Constrictibacter sp. MBR-5: one gene and its partner. The protein of the gene in region 1 binds, or shares a complex with, the protein of each later gene. Links are inferred from orthologs where the notes say so. Each region holds a gene or a part of one and is shown on either strand. Other genes may lie near its edges. The genes, in order: rpsG and tig.

Region 1 (3,556 bases):
GCGAAGCCGGTCCTCCAGGGCATCACCAAGGCCAGCCTGCAGACCCAGTCGTGGATCTCGGCCGCCTCCTTCCAGGAGACGACCCGGGTGCTCACCGAGGCGTCGGTGGCCGGAAAGGTCGATACCTTGCTCGGCCTGAAGGAGAACGTCATCGTCGGCCGCCTCATCCCGGCGGGTACCGGCAGCGTCATGAACCGTCTGCGGCACGTCGCCGCCGATCGGGACCGTGTCGCCATGGCCGCACAGCCGTCGACTCCCGCCATCGAGGCGGATGTCGGGCAGGCTGCGGCCGGAGAGTGACCGAACGCGGGGGCGGCTGCCGAAAGGTCGGCCGTCTCCGCGGTTTTCCGGTCTGTTTCGCTTGACGCGGCCCGGCCGGATCCATAGTATCCGCGAACCTCATTTGGGGGCTGGCGGTAGGACCCGATCCTAAACGCAGCCTCGCGCGCTGGCGATACGATCGCCGCGCTCGATCAGCTGCAGAAAAAACCGGGGAAGTCGGTCTCTGACCGGCGGCCCTTTATTGTTTGCGCGGACCGTGGTTGTCGCGGTCCGCGATTTGCTCTTTGTTGAGGACTGGAAGGGAACACGCATGCCGACGATCAGCCAGTTGATCCGGAATGCACGCAGCCCGCAGAAGGCGCGTAACAAGGTGCCGGCCCTTCAGGCCTGCCCCCAGAAGCGTGGCGTCTGCACCCGCGTCTACACCACGACCCCGAAGAAGCCGAACTCGGCGCTCCGAAAGGTTGCGCGCGTGCGGCTGACGAACTCGTACGAGGTGACCAGCTACATCCCGGGCGAGGGCCACAACCTGCAGGAGCACTCCGTGGTGCTCATCCGCGGCGGCCGCGTCAAGGACCTTCCGGGTGTGCGTTACCACATCATCCGCGGCACGCTCGATACGCAGGGCGTGAGCAGTCGGCGCCAGCGCCGTTCGAAGTACGGCGCGAAGCGGCCGAAGTGAGGATCTGAGGGATGTCTCGTCGCCATTCTGCAGAGAAGCGCGAAATCGCGGTCGATGCCCGTTTCGGGGACGCCGTGGTCAGCAAGTTCATCAACATCATGATGTACGGCGGCAAGAAGGCCGTCTCCGAGAAGATCGTGTACGACGCGATCGAGAAGGCGGCGTCCCGTGCGCATCAGGAGCCTGTCCAGGTCTTCCATGCCGCGCTCGAGAACGTCCGCCCGAACCTCGAGGTTCGGTCGCGCCGGGTCGGTGGTGCCACCTATCAGGTGCCGGTCGAGGTTCGGCCGGAGCGGGCTCAGGCGCTCGCGCTGCGCTGGCTGATCAACGCCGCCCGCGCGCGCTCGGAGAAGACGATGGTGGATCGCCTCTCGAACGAGATGCTCGACGCGGTCAACTCCCGCGGGTCCGCCGTGAAGAAGCGCGAGGATACGCACCGGATGGCCGAGGCCAACCGCGCCTTCTCGCACTACCGTTGGTAATCCGGGGACGTTAGGAGCATTCCGATGGCCCGAACGACTGCGCTCGATCTCTATCGCAATATCGGCATCATGGCGCACATCGATGCCGGTAAAACCACGACCACGGAGCGCATCCTCTTCTACACCGGCCGGTCCTATAAGATCGGCGAGGTGCACGAGGGCACTGCGGTCATGGACTGGATGGAGCAGGAGCAGGAGCGCGGCATTACGATCACGTCGGCCGCGACGACCTGCAGCTGGCGCGGCCATCGGATCAACATCATCGACACCCCAGGCCACGTCGACTTCACCATCGAGGTTGAGCGTTCGCTCCGCGTGCTCGACGGTGCGGTGACGGTGTTCGACGGTGTCGCCGGCGTGGAGCCGCAGTCGGAGACGGTGTGGCGCCAGGCCGACAAGTATCACGTGCCCCGGATCTGTTTCGTCAACAAGATGGACCGCACCGGCGCCGACTTCATGCGCTGCGTGGGGATGATCGTCGACCGGCTCGGTGCCACGCCGCTCGTCCTCCATCTGCCGATCGGCCTGGAGGCTGACTTCGTCGGACTCGTCGATCTCGTGAAGATGAAGGCGATCGTCTGGCGCGACGAGTCCCTCGGTGCCGAGTTCGACGAAGTCGAGATCCCGGCGAATATGGCCGAGATGGCTGCCGAGTGGCGCCAGAAGCTGGTCGACCTCGCGGTCGAACAGGATGATGCGGTGATGGAGGCCTATCTCGAGGGCAACGAACCCGACGCCGAGACGCTGCGCAAGTGCATCCGCAAGGGCACCGTCGACTTCAAGTTTGTCCCGGTCCTGTGCGGCTCCGCCTTCAAGAACAAGGGTGTGCAGCCGCTCCTCGACGCGGTCATCGACTATCTGCCGAGCCCGACCGAAGTCGCGGACATCCGCGGCATCAAGCCGGGCACGGACGAGCCGATGGTGCGCCGCTCCAGCGACGACGAGCCGTTCGCCGCACTGGCCTTCAAGATCATGAACGACCCGTTCGTCGGGTCGCTCACCTTCATCCGCGTCTATTCGGGCGTGGTCGAGAGCGGCCAGACCCTGATCAACACGGTGAAGGACAGTCGCGAGCGCATCGGCCGCATGCTGCTGATGCACGCGAACACCCGTGAGGACGTGAAGGAAGCGCGCGCCGGCGACATCGTCGCGGTGGCGGGTCTGAAGAACACGACCACCGGCGACACGCTGTGCGATCCGACCAAGCAGGTCATCCTGGAGCGCATGGAGTTCCCCGATCCCGTGATCGAGGTCGCCGTCGAGCCGAAGTCGAAGGCCGACCAGGAGAAGATGGGCGTCGCCCTGAACCGTCTGGCGCAGGAGGATCCGTCCTTCCGCGTGTCCGTCGACCATGAGAGCGGGCAGACGGTCATCAAGGGCATGGGCGAGCTCCACCTGGAGATCCTCGTCGACCGGATGAAGCGCGAGTTCAAGGTCGAGGCGAACGTCGGCGCGCCGCAGGTTGCGTATCGCGAGGCGATCTCCCGTGTGGCCGAGATCGACTACACCCATAAGAAGCAGACCGGCGGTTCGGGCCAGTTCGCTCGCATCAAGCTGGTGTTCGAGCCGCAGGAGCGCGGCGCGGGCAATCTGTTCGAGAGCAAGATCGTCGGCGGCGCGGTGCCGCGGGAGTACATCCCGGGCGTCGAGAAGGGCCTCAAGTCGGCCTGGACCACGGGGGTGCTGGTCGGCTTCCCGGTCGTCGACATGAAGGTGTCGTTGATCGACGGTGCCTATCACGACGTCGACTCCAGCGTCCTGGCCTTCGAGATCGCGGCGCGTGCCGCCTTCAAGGAAGGCATGGAAAAGGCCAAGCCACTGCTGCTCGAGCCGATCATGCGTGTCGAATGCGTGACGCCGGACGAGTATATGGGCGACATCATCGGCGACCTGAACAGCCGCCGCGGACAGGTGACCGGCATGGATCAGCGCGGCAATGCCCGCGTCGTCAGTGCCATGGTGCCGCTCGCGAACATGTTCGGCTACGTCAACACGCTGCGGTCCATGAGCCAGGGCCGTGCGCAGTACACCATGCATTTCGATCACTACGAGCAGGTGCCTCAGGCGGTTGCGGACGAAGTCCGCGCCAAGATGGCCTGACGGCTGCGTA
Region 2 (9,324 bases), on another replicon or contig:
GGGCATCCTCACGAGAGCCTGTCGCAGGACATCGTCCACGGTCTCGGCGCAGATGATGTTCAGAGACTTGCGGACATTGTCGGGGATGTCTGCCAGGTCCTTCTCGTTGTCCTTCGGGATAATCACCGTCCGGAGGCCACCACGCAGGGCGGCGAGCAGCTTCTCCTTCAGGCCCCCGATCGGCAGGACACGACCTCTCAGCGTGATCTCGCCGGTCATCGCGACGTCCTTGCGGACGGGAATCCCGCTGAGCGCCGATGCCATCGAGGTGATCATCGCGACGCCGGCCGACGGACCATCCTTCGGCGTCGCACCTTCCGGCACGTGCACATGGATGTCCTTCTTGTCGAATTCCGGCGGCGTCACGCCGAACTGGAGCATCCTGGAGCGGATGAACGAGCGTGCGGCCTGAACGGACTCCTGCATCACGTCGCCAAGCTTGCCGGTGTGGGACACGGCGCCCTTGCCCGGCATGATCACCGCCTCGATCGACAGCAGTTCGCCGCCAACCTCGGTCCAGGCGAGACCGGTCGTCACGCCCACGAGATCCTCGAGCTCCGCCTCGCCGTAGCGATACTTGCGGATCCCGGCATACTTGCCGAGGTTCCGCGGCGTGATCTTGATCTCCTTCTTGCCCTTGCTGCTGACCAGCTCCTTGACCGACTTCCGCGAGAGGTTGGCGATCTCACGCTCGAGGTTCCGAACGCCGGCCTCCCGCGTGTAGTAGCGGATCAGGTCGCGCAGGGCCTCGTCGCTGATCGAGAGCTCGCCCTTGCGAAGGCCGTGCTCACCGGTCTGCTTGCCGATCAGGTGCCGCTTGGCGATCTCGACCTTCTCGTCCTCGGTGTAGCCCGGGATCCGGATGATCTCCATCCGGTCGAGCAGCGGCTGCGGCATGCGCAGCGTGTTCGCCGTCGTCACGAACATCACGTCCGACAGGTCGTAATCGACCTCCAGGTAATGGTCGTTGAACGTGCTGTTCTGCTCCGGATCCAGGACCTCGAGCAGGGCCGAAGACGGATCGCCGCGCCAGTCGGCACCGAGCTTGTCGATCTCGTCCAGAAGAAAGAGCGGGTTGGACGTCTTCGCCTTCTTCATCCCCTGGATGACCTTGCCCGGCATCGAGCCGATGTAGGTCCGGCGATGGCCGCGCACCTCGGCCTCGTCGCGCACGCCGCCGAGCGACATGCGTACGAAGTTTCGCCCGGTAGCCCGCGCGATCGACTTGCCCAGCGAGGTCTTGCCAACGCCCGGAGGCCCGACGAGGCAGAGGATCGGCCCCTTGACCTTCTTCATCCGCTGCTGCACGGCGAGGTACTCGAGGATCCGCTCCTTGACCTTCTCGAGACCGTAATGGTCCGCGTTGAGCGTCTTCTCGGCGTGGTGGATGTCGCGCTTGACCTTGGAGCGCTTGCTCCAGGGGATCGACAGCATCCAGTCGAGATAGTTGCGGACGACGGTCGCCTCGGCCGACATCGGGCTCATCGAACGGAGCTTCTTGAGCTCCGCCATGGCCTTGTCGCGCGCTTCCTTTGTCAGCCGCGTCGCGTTGATGCGCTCTTCCAGCTCGGATGCATCGTCGCGGCCGTCTTCGCCCTCGCCGAGTTCCTTCTGGATCGCCTTCATCTGCTCGTTGAGGTAGTACTCGCGCTGCGTCTTCTCCATCTGCCGCTTCACGCGGTTCCGGATGCGCTTCTCCACCTCGAGAACGTCGATCTCGCCTTCCATGTAGGCGTAGACCCGCTCGAGCCGCTGCTTCACGCCGGCGATCTCGAGAAGCTCCTGCTTCTCGGGGATTTTCAGCGTCAGATGGGCAGCGACGGTATCACCGAGCTTCGCCGCCTCGTCGATCTGGTTGATCGACACGAGCACTTCGGGCGGGATCTTCTTGTTGAGCTTCACATACTGCTCGAACTGCGCAACGACCGTGCGCACCAGCGCCTCTTCCTCGCTGGGATCGCCGGCAGGCTCTTCCTCGAGGATATCGGCCTCGACTTCGAAGAAGTTCTCATGGCCGGTGAAAGCGCCGACGCGCGCGCGCTGCACGCCTTCGACCAGCACCTTCACGGTGCCGTCGGGCAACTTCAGCAGCTGAAGCACCGTGCCGATCGTGCCGACTTCGTAGAGATCTGCCGCGGCAGGGTCGTCCTGTGTCGCGTTCTTCTGGGTGAGCAGGAGGATCTGCTTATCGTCCTTCATCACCTCTTCGAGGGCGCGAACGGATTTCTCGCGCCCGACGAAGAGCGGCACGATCATGTGGGGAAACACCACGATGTCGCGCAGGGGCAGGACCGGATAAGTGTTGCCGCTCGGCTTTTGCTGCATCGCACCACTTTGCGTTGGGGAGCCGCACCCGCCGAACCGAAACGGTCCGGAGCGGCGGGTGCCTCTTTAACTAAATGGCCGGCGACGAGTGCGCTTCAAGGCGCGTTCAGGCGCTGGAGCCCACGTCGCCCCGCCGCTCGGAGTAGATGTAGAGTGGCCGGGCCCGCCCTTCGACGACCTCGCGGTTCACGACCAGTTCCTCGACGGCTTCGAGGCCGGGAAGGTCGTACATCGGCTCGAGGAGGATGCCCTCCATGATCGAGCGCAGGCCGCGCGCACCGGTCTTGCGGGCGATGGCCTTCTTGGCGATGCCCGTCAGCGCGTCATCCGTGAAGGTGAGACGCACGTCCTCCATGTCGAACAGCCGCTGGTACTGCTTGACCAGCGCGTTCTTCGGCTTGGTCAGGATCTCGATCAGCGCCGGCTCGTCCAGGTCGCCCAGGGTCGCAATCACCGGCAGACGGCCGACGAACTCGGGAATGAGGCCGAACTTGAGCAGGTCTTCCGGCTCCACCTCGCGCAGGATCTCGCCCGTGGTGCGCTCATCCGGCGAACGGACCTGGGCGCCGAAGCCCATCGCCGACCCCTTGCCGCGCATCGAGATGATGCGGTCGAGCCCGGCGAACGCGCCGCCGCAGATGAACAGGATGTTCGTGGTGTCGACCTGGAGGAACTCCTGCTGGGGGTGCTTGCGCCCGCCCTGCGGGGGAACGGAGGCGATCGTCCCCTCCATGATCTTCAGGAGCGCCTGCTGGACGCCCTCGCCCGACACGTCGCGGGTAATCGAGGGATTGTCCGACTTGCGCGAGATCTTATCGACCTCGTCGATGTAGACGATCCCGCGCTGCGCACGCTCGACATTGTAGTCGGCCGCCTGGAGGAGGCGGAGGATGATGTTCTCCACGTCCTCGCCGACATAGCCCGCCTCGGTGAGGGTCGTGGCGTCCGCCATCGTGAACGGCACGTCGAGGGTGCGCGCCAGGGTCTGGGCGAGCAGCGTCTTGCCGCAGCCGGTCGGGCCGACGAGCAGGATGTTCGACTTCGCGATCTCGACCTCGCTGGCCTTACCGCCGCCGCCGAGGCGCTTGTAGTGGTTGTGCACCGCGACTGAGAGGACCTTCTTCGCATGGTCCTGCCCGATCACGTAGTCGTCGAGAATCTTACGGATTTCCGACGGGGTCGGAACCCCGTCGCGGGATTTGACGAGGGTGCTCTTGTGCTCCTCACGGATAATATCCATGCAGAGCTCGACGCATTCGTCGCAGATGAATACCGTCGGGCCCGCGATGAGCTTACGCACCTCGTGCTGGCTCTTGCCGCAGAAGGAGCAGTAGAGCGTGTTCTTCGAGTCGCCGCCGCTGGCCTTGGTCATCGCTGGTCCATCACGAAACGGAACTGTAGCCGAAGCATGTTAGCCAGACGGCCGACGGCCGCACAACGCCTAATGCGCCACATCACCGCCTGGCCGTCCGCCGGCGCTTCAGCACCTGATTTGAGCGGCCTCCGCTCAACAGGGGGTTAATTTCTGCCGAGATCAGCGTTTTGCTTCGGGTTCGGCAGGGGGTCGCTGCTTTACGACCTCGTCGATGAGGCCGAATTCCCGCGCATCTTCCGGGGTCAGGAAGCGGTCACGTTCGAGTGCTTCCTCGATCGCCTCGATCGGCTGTCCGGTGTGATGCACGTAGATTTCGTTCAGCCGGCGACGAATCGAGAGAATTTCACGAGCGTGAATCTCGATGTCGCTGGCTTGGCCCTGAAAGCCGCCAGAGGGCTGGTGCACCATGATCCGCGCGTTCGGCAGGGCATAGCGCTTGCCCTTTTCACCGGACGTGAGGAGAAGCGACCCCATCGACGCCGCCTGACCGATGCAGACGGTCGACACGGGGCAGCGGATGTACTGCATGGTGTCGTAGATCGCGAGCCCCGACGTCACCACTCCACCGGGGGAGTTGATGTAGAAGGAGATGTCCTTCGTCGGATGCTCGGCTTCGAGAAAGAGCAACTGCGCGCAGATGAGGGCGGCCGCACCGTCGTGGACCGGCCCCGTCAGGAAGATGATCCGCTCCTTTAGCAGGCGCGAGTAGATGTCGTAGGCGCGCTCGCCGCGGTTGGTCGTCTCCACGACCATCGGCACGAGCATGTTCGAATAGACGTCGATCGGATCTCTATCGCGCATGTTCAGCTCGGCGGGTGCAATGGTCGGTAGGAGGCCGGGGTCAGGTCCCGCTGTCTTCGTCCTCAGCCTCCTTGACGAGCTCTTCCGGAGTGACCGTCTTGTTGGTCACCTGGGCGAGCTCAAGAATATAGTCGACCACCTTCTCTTCCAGGATCGGCGCCTGAAGCCGCGCCATCGCTCCGGGAGTCTGACGGTAGAAGTCGAGTACCCTCTCCTCTTGCCCGGGGTACCGGGACGCCTCGGCACGCAACGCACGGCCGAGATCGTCCTGCGAGACCGAGATATTGTTCAGCCGGCCCACTTCTGCAAGGAGGAGCCCGAGACGCACGCGGCGATCGGCGACGCGGCGGTACTCAGCCTCCAGATCCTCGTCGCTCTTACCCTCCCGGATCTGTTCGCCGTTCGGCCCGTCGAGCTGCTGCTTGAGTTCGGTCCAGATCGCCTCGAACTCCTGCGAGACGAGACTTTCCGGAACGTCGAACTTGTGCGCTTCATCGAGCTTGTCGAAGAGGACGCGCTTCACGCGGGCGCGCGACAGCGCTCCATACTCGCTCTCGATGCGCCCCTTCACCGCCTCGCGAAGCTCGGCCAGCGTCTCAAAGCCGAAATTCTTCGCGGTTTCCTCGTCGACGGTGACGGGCTCCCGCTCCTTCAGTTCCTTGACCTCGACGTCGAACACGACCTCCTTGCCCGCCAGGTGCTCCGCACCGTAATCGGCCGGCATCGTGATCCGCACTTCGCGCTTCTCGCCGACCTCGGCGCCGATCACCTGATCCTCGAAACCGGGGACGAAGTTGCCGGCGCCCAGCTCGAGTTCGTATCCCTCGGCCGAACCACCCGCGAACGCCTCGCCGTCGAGCTTGCCGACGAAATCGATCACGGCAATGTCACCGGACTGCGCCGGCCGCGGCTCGGCGAGCGGCCGCGTCTTCCGCAGGTTCGAGGCCAGACGCTCGACGGCTTCGTCGATCGACTTCTCCTCCACCTCGGCCGTCGGCCGTTCCAGTTCGATCGACGAGAAATCCATGGGCGCGATCTCGGGCATCACCTCGACGGCGAGCTTGAACTCGAGATCGGCGCCCTCCTCGAACTTGAGGTCCTCGACCTTCGGCGGAACCGCCGGACGCAGCCCGCGATCGTCCATCGCCTTCTGGCTGCTCTCGTTCACCTGCGCCTCGAGCACCTCGCCGGTGATCGATTTCGCATAACGCTGCCGCAGCACGCCGATCGGCGCCTTGCCCGGGCGGAAGCCCGGCAGCCGGATGGTGCGGGCGATCTCTTCCAGCTTGGCCGTCACCTGGGCCTGGATGTCGGCAGCGGGGACCATGATCGCGAACTCGCGCTTCAGGCCTTCGGCGTTGGTCTCGGTTACCTGCATGGGGGCTTCGTCCGGGTTTCTGCGTTTGTCCTGCGGGACGGATCGTCGCCATCGGGCGGCAGATTGGTGCGGGCGGAGGGACTTGAACCCCCACGACCAAGGCCACCAGATCCTAAGTCTGGCGCGTCTACCAGTTCCGCCACGCCCGCACGGCCCGACCCGACCGAGAGCCGGCGCCGGAATCTCCGGCGCCAACCGAATGGGGGTGTCTACAGCATTGCCAGCCGCGGGCCAATAGAAAGGATGACGCCGCGGAATCCATCGTCAGACGCAACGGGGGCCAGTCGAACGACCGGCCCCCGCAGCTTCGTCCCAGGACGAACGGATCAGCGCATCGCGCCCTTCAGCTCGTCCACCAGATCGGTCTTCTCCCAGGAGAAGCCACCGTCCGCATCGGGGTTCCGACCGAAGTGACCGTAAGCCGCCGTCCGCGCATAAATCGGGCGGTTCAGCTGCAGGTGGGTACGGATACCGCGCGGCGACAGGTCCATCGCCTTGCGGGCTGCAGAAGCGATCGCGGCCTCGTCGGCCTTACCGGTGCCGTGCGTGTCGACATACACCGACAGCGGCTTGGAGATGCCGATCGCGTAGGCGACCTGGATGGTGCACTTATCCGCCAGATCCGCCGCGACGATGTTCTTCGCCAGATAGCGGCAGGCGTAGGCCGCCGAACGGTCGACCTTGGACGGGTCCTTGCCGGAGAAGGCGCCGCCGCCGTGCGGCGCCGCGCCGCCATAGGTGTCGACGATGATCTTGCGGCCGGTCAAGCCGGCATCGCCGTCCGGGCCGCCGATGACGAACCGGCCGGTCGGATTGGTGTAGAATTCGTCCTCGGAGCACATCCAGCCGGACGGCAGCACGTTCTCGACGTGCGGACGGATGAGCTTGCGGACGGTGGCCTGATCGACCCCTTCGGAATGCTGCGCCGACACAACCACCGAAGTCGCCCGCACCGGTTGACCGTTGCGGTATTCGAGGGTGACCTGGCTCTTCATGTCGGGGCCGAGATCCGGCACCTCACCGGCATGACGCGCCTTGGAGAGCGACTTCAGGATCTCGTGCGCATAATAGATCGGCGCAGGCATCAGAAGCGGCGTCTCGCGGCACGCATACCCGAACATCAGGCCCTGGTCGCCGGCGCCCTCGTCCTTCTCGTTGCCGGCCGAATCGACGCCGACGGCGATGTCGGCGGACTGGCTGTGAACGTAGACCATGACCTTGGACTTCTCCCAGTGGAAGTTGTCCTGGTCGTATCCGATTTCGCGGACCGTCCGGCGGGCGATTTCCTCGATGCGCTCGTGGGAAACGTTCCCGGCGCTCCGGGTCTCACCCGCGACCACGATCAGGTTCGTCGTCACGAGCGTCTCGACACCGCAACGCGACATGGGGTCTTCGTGCAGATAGGCGTCGACGATCGCATCGGAAACGGCATCGCAGATCTTGTCCGGATGTCCTTCGGATACGGATTCGCTCGTGAAGAGATAGTTGCCCTGGGCCACGTACACTCCTTGTGCCGGCCCGCGGGCCGGCGCCTTCGGTCGTTCGTAACGAGGGCGCCCGACCAGCGGACGCACAGCGAACCGCCGGAACCGCGTGGTGCCGGCGGCGGCCGCCGTCTGCCCTCAGCGACAGACGACGGGCCGCCTTGATGCAAGAAATGCCTGGAAACGTCAAGTCCCCACCGTCCTGACGACGATTTCACACGGTCGTCACACCTCTTCCGGCGCGGCTTCCGCCCCCAGTGACTTCATCAGATCGAGCACGCGACGGCGAACTGCCTGTTCTCCGATCCCGTAATACGCACGCACCAGTAGAAGCGTCTCGCGACGCGCCATCGGATCCTCTCCGTAGGCCGCCGCCTCTTCACGCAGCCCCGTCTGTCCGTCGCTCAGTTCTTCGAAAAAGTAGGAGACCGGGACGTCGAGAGCCTTGCTCAATTCGTAGAGCCGCCCGGCGCCGATCCGGTTGGCACCGCGCTCGTACTTCTGAACCTGCTGGAAGGTCAGTCCGAGAGCATCGGCGAGCTTCTCCTGACTCATGCCGAGCAGGGTACGCCGCTGCCGGACACGGCTGCCGACATGAATGTCGACGTGGTTGGGCTTTCCGCGCGTACGCCGCGGCTTGCTGCGGGGCTTCTTTGGCGGCGGTGCGGTAGCCTCTGCTGCGCTCACTTCGATCGACTCCTATGGACAAACGCAACCATCGCGCCGGAACCTACCATCGTATGCGCAGCTTGTCTCGCCCGAAGGTTGAGCGCGGGACGCGTTTGATTCAGCCTCCTCCGACAACGCGCCTTTGCCAGCCATGGCGCAACTTGTAGCTGCCGCCGAATACGAAGAGGAGCATCGCTGCGAAGATGGTGTCGCCCAACCGCGCATATACGGTGCCGGTAGCGATCGGCGCCGGCAGCGCAGCGTCGATGACCCCGGTTTCGCCGAGCGGCAGGCGCTCCACCACACGGCCGTGAGGGTCGATGATGGCCGAGATCCCGGTGTTTGCCGCGCGGACGAGCGGCAGACCCTGTTCCACCGCCCGGACCCGGGCAATCTGCAGATGCTGATAGGGCCCGGCGCTACGGCCGTACCACGCGTCGTTGGTGACGTTGAGCAGCCAAGCGGGCGGCGGCTCAGGCTCGGTCACCCTGCCCGGAAAGATGGCCTCGTAACATACCAGTGGGCTGACCGGTGGGGCCCCGGGAATGTCGAGCGTCCGTGGCCCGGGACCGGCGGAGAAATCGACTGTCCCAGGCGTTATCTTCGCCAACCCCAGGACCGATCGGAACGGCACGTATTCGCCGAACGGCACGAGGTGGAACTTGTCGTATGTCGCGACGATGGCACCCGTCGAATCGATCGAGATGACGCTGTTCCAGATCCGCGTGCCGCCATGCTCGCCGGAAGCGACGCCGCGCTCTATGCGTGGCGCGCCGGTAATCAACGCCCCGCCCGGCGGCGCAACCTGTGCGAGCGCCGCAATTACCTGCGGTTCGGCATTGAGAAAGAACGGCACGGCCGTCTCCGGCCAGACGATGTGCGTCGGTGGCGGCGTCCCCGGCGCAGCCGGTGCAGCGCTCATATCCAGGTAGCGGCGCACATTGGCGACACGTTGCGAATCGTCCCACTTCAGGCTCTGCGGAATGTTGGCCTGAACGATGCGGAGTCGTACGCCGTCGACGCTCCCGACTGCCGGTTCCGACAGCCGCGCCATCCCGCCGGCCCAGAGCACCGCGAGCATCGCGAGTGCGGCCGCCGGCAGAATCCAGGCGCGCCGCGCGTCGGAGTCGCCGTGCGGATCGGCGAGGGCCGCGGGCGCCGCCGCGGCGAGCACGGTCAGCAGGCTGAGGCCATAGATGCCTACTACCGAGGTCACCTGGAGCATCGCCGCCGAGTCCGCCCACGCATAGCCTAGGAGATTCCAAGGGAATCCCGTGAAGGCGTGGCCGCGC

The links.
Region 2: the proteins of rpsG (region 1) and tig are in contact, whole or in part, in a crystal structure (PDB 3GTY), measured with the Thermotoga maritima proteins. The link is inferred for Constrictibacter sp. MBR-5 from one-to-one orthologs. Residues at the interface, in WP_004081843.1 of Thermotoga maritima: Lys34, Lys52, Lys55, Glu59, Arg62, Gln63, Glu66, Asn67, Lys69, Val71, Arg95, Ala109, Lys110, Lys111, Gly112, Arg113, Pro114, Glu117, Glu121, Ile124, Ala125, Tyr127, Asn128, Asn129, Thr130, Gly131, Lys135, Asp139, Arg142, Met143; in WP_004081061.1 of Thermotoga maritima: Glu122, Val124, Val129, Leu130, Tyr133, Glu188, Gly259, Ile262, Tyr263, Glu266, Ser270, Glu273, Gln274, Glu277, Arg308, Gln311, Ile312, Ser315, Tyr316, Glu325, Arg329, Arg336, Leu363, Phe366, Trp367, Arg373, Leu377, Arg381, Leu384, Glu387.

Annotation. Positions count from the first base shown.
Region 1 is NZ_JBEPTK010000032.1:213-3,768, reverse strand. Bases 1-2,710 are described here. They hold rpsG (30S ribosomal protein S7), read left to right. Parts: upstream 1-975; coding sequence 976-1,446; downstream 1,447-2,710. Other genes in these bases: fusA (elongation factor G), read left to right, coding at 1,471-2,710; rpsL (30S ribosomal protein S12), read left to right, coding at 593-964; rpoC (DNA-directed RNA polymerase subunit beta'), read left to right, coding at 1-300. In the rest of the region: more of fusA, read left to right, coding at 2,711-3,546.
Region 2 is NZ_JBEPTK010000005.1:242,367-251,690, reverse strand. Bases 3,711-6,710 are described here. They hold tig (trigger factor), read right to left. Parts: upstream 5,880-6,710; coding sequence 4,542-5,879; downstream 3,711-4,541. Other genes in these bases: metK (methionine adenosyltransferase), read right to left, coding at 6,206-6,710; clpP (ATP-dependent Clp endopeptidase proteolytic subunit ClpP), read right to left, coding at 3,860-4,501. Outside these bases: lon (endopeptidase La), read right to left, coding at 1-2,325; ATP-dependent Clp protease ATP-binding subunit ClpX, read right to left, coding at 2,432-3,697; more of metK, read right to left, coding at 6,711-7,378; ABIE65_RS13380 (helix-turn-helix domain-containing protein), read right to left, coding at 7,589-8,050; lnt (apolipoprotein N-acyltransferase), read right to left, coding at 8,151-9,324. UniProt on the Bacillus subtilis protein: Involved in protein export. Acts as a chaperone by maintaining the newly synthesized protein in an open conformation. Functions as a peptidyl-prolyl cis-trans isomerase.